DNA from 2 places in the Streptomyces sp. NPDC048417 genome. Region 1 is predicted to be linked to the other one. Evidence: riboswitches for the same ligand, from Rfam matches in the RefSeq annotation. Region 1 holds a riboswitch; the other holds the start of a gene.

Region 1 (2,387 bases):
GGTGCTCGGAGAACGCACACGCCGTGGTGACATGCTCGCGCGCCCCGCGCCCCGCGCCCCGCGCCCCGCGCCCCGCGCCCCCGCGCCCCCGCGAGGGCTGCGCGGGGCGTGCGCGCCGTAACCCGCGCGGGGCGTGCGCGCGGTATTCGCGCGCCGAGCGTGCGCGCCGTGGTCGGTCAGACGTTCACGCCGTGCTTGCGGAGGTAGGCGACCGGGTCGACGTCCGAGCCGTACTCCGGGGTCGTGCGGGCCTCGAAGTGGAGGTGGGGGCCGGTCACGTTGCCGGTCGCGCCGGAGAGGCCGATCTGCTGGCCCGGGGTGACCTTCTGGCCCACCGAGACGCCGATCGACGACAGGTGGCCGTACTGGGTGTACATGCCGTCGGCCATCTTGATGACGATCTGGTTGCCGTAGGACCCGCCCCAGCCGGTGGAGACGACCGTACCGGTGCCGACGGCGTGCACCACCGTGCCGGTGGCGGCGTGGAAGTCGATGCCGGTGTGGGCGCCGGAGGACCACAGGGAGCCGCCGGTCTTGTAGCCGGTGGAGACGTACGAGTCGGAGATCGGCGCGACGAAGGCGTTGAGGCGCTTGCGCTCCGCCTCCCGCGCGGCGCGTACCTCGGCCTCGCGCTCCTTCTTGGCCTTCTCCACGGCCTTCTTGCGCGCGGCCTCCTCGGCCGCCTTGCGCTCGGCGGCGGCCTGCTGCGCGGCGGCCTGGGCGTCGATCTGGTCGGCGACCGAGTCGCTGACGGTGATGACCGGGGTGAGGCCGGTCTGCTCGACGGAGTTCTCGGCGGCGAGCGCCGGGGCGGCCGAGACGGTGCCGATGACACCCGTGGTGGTGAGGGCCGCGATGCCGGCGGCCTGCGCGGTGGTGCGCTTCACCCGGCCGGGACGACGGTGCTTCCCGGAGGCGCACATGAACGCCATGTAGAGGCTGGTCCTTTCCTTCCCTCTCGCCTACCGGGTTAGCTGACGGGTTCGGAGCAGGAAGGTCTCCTACGGGCCCCCTCGCGGCTCGCGCGGGCGCCCGATTCACCCCAGGGACTGCGTGGGTCCCCGGCTCCCCTGGCTCGCGCCGTACGGGGACTCGGCGATGGCTGTCCGGTGCCGCGGGCGCGGCGCACTGCCTGACGAACAGCCCGGAAGAACCTACGAGGACGTCCTCGCAATGCTCAAACGGATCACGTCTTTTGTCGCGCATCCCACAGGGCAGACAGGCAACCTCCGCCCTAATTCGGACATTCGGCGGCCCTGGTGACGCACCAGTCACCAGGGCCGCTTCACGCGCGCGTGCCGCTCGTCCGGACGCGCTGGTTGCTTCGCCGCTCGCTTCGCTCGGCTTGCTCCGCCTACTCCGCGGCGACGACCGTCACTTCGCCGATGCCGAGGGCCTCGACGGGCTCCTTGATCTGCGCCGCGTCGCCGACGAGGACGGTCACCAGGTGGTCGACCGGGAAGGCGTTCACGACCGCCGCGGTGGCCTCCACGGTGCCGGTGGCGGCCAGTTGCCGGTAGAGCGTGGCCTGGAAGTCGTCGGGCAGATGCTGCTCGACCTGGTCGGCCAGGGTGCCGGCGACGGCCGCCGCCGTCTCGTACTTGAGCGGTGCCACGCCGACGAGGTTCTGCACGGCGACGTCGCGCTCGGCGTCCGTGAGTCCCCCGGAGGCGAGGGTGCGCAGCACCGTCCACAGGTCGTCGAGCGCCGGGCCGGTGTTCGGGGTGTCCACGGAGCCGCTGATGGCGAGCATCGCGGCGCCGCTGCCGTCGGGGGCGGACCGCAGGACCTGCCCGAAGGCACGGACGCCGTAGGTGTAGCCCTTCTCCTCGCGCAGGACGCGGTCCAGGCGCGAGGTGAGGGTGCCGCCCAGGCAGTAGGTGCCAAGTACCTGGGCGGGCCAGACGCGGTCATGCCGGTCCGCACCGACGCGGCCGATGAGCAGTTGCGTCTGGACCGCTCCGGGGCGGTCCACGATGACGACACGGCCGGTGTCGTCGGCGGAGACCGGGGGCACGGGCCGGGGCTGGGCGGTGGAGCCGCGCCAGGCACCCAGGGTGTCGCCGAGCAGCTCGTCCAGGTCGATGCCGGTCAGGTCGCCGACGACGACCGCGGTGGCAGTGGCGGGCCGCACATGCCGGTCGTAGAACGCGCGTACGGCGGCCGCGTCGATCTTCTCTACGGTGTCCTCGGTGCCCTGGCGCGGACGGGACATCCGCGTGGTCGAGGGGAACAGTTCCTTGTAGAGCTGCTTGGCGGCCCGGCGGCTGGGGTTGGCCAGCTCGTGCGGGATCTCGTCGAGGCGGTTGCGGACCAGCCGCTCGACCTCGCTGTCGGCGAAGGCGGGTGCCCTGAGCGCGTCGGAGAGCAGCCCGACTCCCTTGCTC
Region 2 (2,387 bases), on a different contig from region 1:
CGATCGGTGCCGTCAACACACCGCCAACGTAACGCGCCCCACTGACATCGCCCCATCAAGGCGACGGCTGGCGCCAATTGAGGCCGAAACGCACAGTGAGTCTCAGGGGCGTGCTGTCCGTATTCTCTGATCATGGTCGCACCCTCCCCGTACGCACTGATCGCCACCGACATGGACGGCACGCTGCTGCGCGCCGACGACACCCTGTCGGAACGGTCGCTCGCCGCGCTCGCGCGGGCCGGCCGGGCGGGTGCCCGGCATCTCGTGGTGACCGGCCGTCCCGCGCCGAGAGTGCGCCCCCTCCTGGACGACCTCGGCTGCACGGGTCTCGCGGTCTGCGGCCAGGGCGCGCAGGTGTACGACGCCGGCGCTGACCGGCTGCTGTGGTCGGTCACCCTGGACCGGGAACTGGCGGAGACCGCCCTCGGCAAGATCGAGGCCGAGGTCGGGCAGGTGTACGCGGCGGTCGACCAGGACGGCGTGGACGGGCTCACGCTCATCGAGCCGGGCTATCTGATGCCCCACCCCACGCTGCCCGCGCTGCGCGTCGACCGGCGCGACGACCTGTGGTGCGCGCCCATCAGCAAGGTGCTGCTGCGCCACCACACCCTGTCCGACGACGAACTGGCGGCGACCGCGCGCGCGGTGGTGGGATCGCTGGCGACGGTCACCATGTCGGGGCCGGGAACCGTCGAGCTCCAGCCGTGCGGGGTGACCAAGGCGACCGGGCTGGCGCTGGCCGCCGACCATCTGGGGCTGAGCCCCGAACAGGCCGTCGCCTTCGGGGACATGCCCAACGACATCCCCATGTTCGACTGGGCGTCCTACGGGGTGGCCATGGCCAACGCCCATCTCGAACTCAAGGCGGTGGCCGACGAGATCACTTTGTCGAACGAGGACGACGGCATCGCCGTCGTCCTCGAAAGACTCTTCGGCTGACGGCGCCGGTCAGTACGCGCCGTGCACGTTGTCCATCGAGCCGTACCGCGCGGCGGCGTAGTTGCAGGCGGCGGTGATGTTCGCGACCGGGTCGTAGATGTCGAACGACGTGCCGTCCACGTGGTAGGTCTTGAACGTCGGGTCGATCACCTGGAGCAGACCCTTGGAGGGGATGCCGGCGGCCGCGTTGGAGTCCCAGAGGTTGATGGCCTGCGGGTTGCCGGAGGACTCACGCATCACGTTGCGGTAGATGCCGTTGTAGGAACCCGGGATGTTCTTCTCGGCCATGATCGCGAGCGACTCGCGGATCCAGCCGTCGAGGTTGTTCGGGTACCCGGCAAGCGTCGTGGAAGCCGTCGAGGTGGTGGAAGTGGCGGCGGAGGCGGCGGTCGCCCCGATGAGCGGCAGGGCGAGAACGGCGGCGCCGCTACCGACGACGGCGAGCTTGCGGACGATGCGGTTACGGCGGGGACGGCGGTGCTGGGCGGCAGCAGACATGTCGTGGTTCCTCTCCGTCGCCTGCGGGGTGAGCTGTCGGGTTCGGGCCCGGGGAGTGCCCGGCCGCTCCGCCCTGAGGCGAGGCGACTTCACCCCTAGCCGTTCCGGTACGACGTCCGTCGGTGACATCGGTCGCCCGGTCCGGCGACTTACCTGGTTTCCCCGCTCCTGCCGTGCGAATGGACTCGTCGATGGGTCACGACGGGCGGCGGCAGGATTCGGCGTCCGCCCGGCGAGCGGGAACGTATGCGAGAGCACATGTCCGGAACAAGTACCTGATTCACACAACACGCCGATTGACCTTGATCTGAGTCGTATAGGCCGCTTGATCCTTTGCGGCTGCCAATCCTCAACTCGCCCACAGGGAAAGGTGAGGAAGGGTCGCCTTACCGCCTTTGTGGCACTCCGGGCCACGTGACCTACTTCACGAAACGGCAATTAAGGCGAATCGGACAAGAGGGATTCGCGGAATCCGTTTTTCCCGGCATCAGCGGAAAAGTGCCTCGCAGTCATTCGTGCGGATTGCAGTGATTGGGGTGGAAGAAGTGGCCCGCGTCACAGGCAATTCGGGAGATTGTCCGAATTGCCTTGTTCGGTGGAATTCCGGCTCGATGGGCCGAACCGGTGGGGTCCGGTCGGGTGTGGCTCGGCAGCGGGTTCTGTGCAGCCGGTTCATCCGGTCGTGTGGCCTCTCCGGCGCGCCCTCGTGAACTCCGTGCGGCCCGGGTACGCGCGCGTGCCGCTGATCGTGCGCGGTGGGGAGGTTGACGCCCGGAGGCTTCGTCCGCCCGGGCGTCTCGAAGGCCGTCGGGCGACCCAAGGGCTTGGAATCCGCCGGGAGTTCACCTGTGACGGGCGTACGTGATTCCGCTCACGTCGGAGCAGGGGGTGGCGGGCTCACCGACCCGGCGGCGGGCGGCGCGGCCGTCCACGCGCGTGTGTCCACCGTG

The links. A riboswitch is a leader RNA that binds a small molecule or an ion and turns the genes downstream of it on or off. The one in region 1 is predicted to bind cyclic di-AMP.
Region 2: linked by a shared signal. The riboswitch ahead of AB0D59_RS13750 (transglycosylase SLT domain-containing protein) and the one ahead of AB0D59_RS42645 (M23 family metallopeptidase) in region 1 are both predicted to bind cyclic di-AMP.

The regions. Positions count from the first base shown of each region.
Region 1 covers NZ_JBEZKI010000038.1:23,265-25,651, reverse strand. The annotation lists gene AB0D59_RS42645 (M23 family metallopeptidase) at 177-932, opposite strand; cyclic di-AMP (ydaO/yuaA leader) riboswitch at 945-1,108, opposite strand; gene AB0D59_RS42640 (pitrilysin family protein) at 1,355-2,387, opposite strand, start outside.
Region 2 covers NZ_JBEZKI010000007.1:233,153-235,539, forward strand. The annotation lists gene AB0D59_RS13745 (HAD family hydrolase) at 133-939, shown strand; gene AB0D59_RS13750 (transglycosylase SLT domain-containing protein) at 949-1,437, opposite strand; cyclic di-AMP (ydaO/yuaA leader) riboswitch at 1,443-1,638, opposite strand.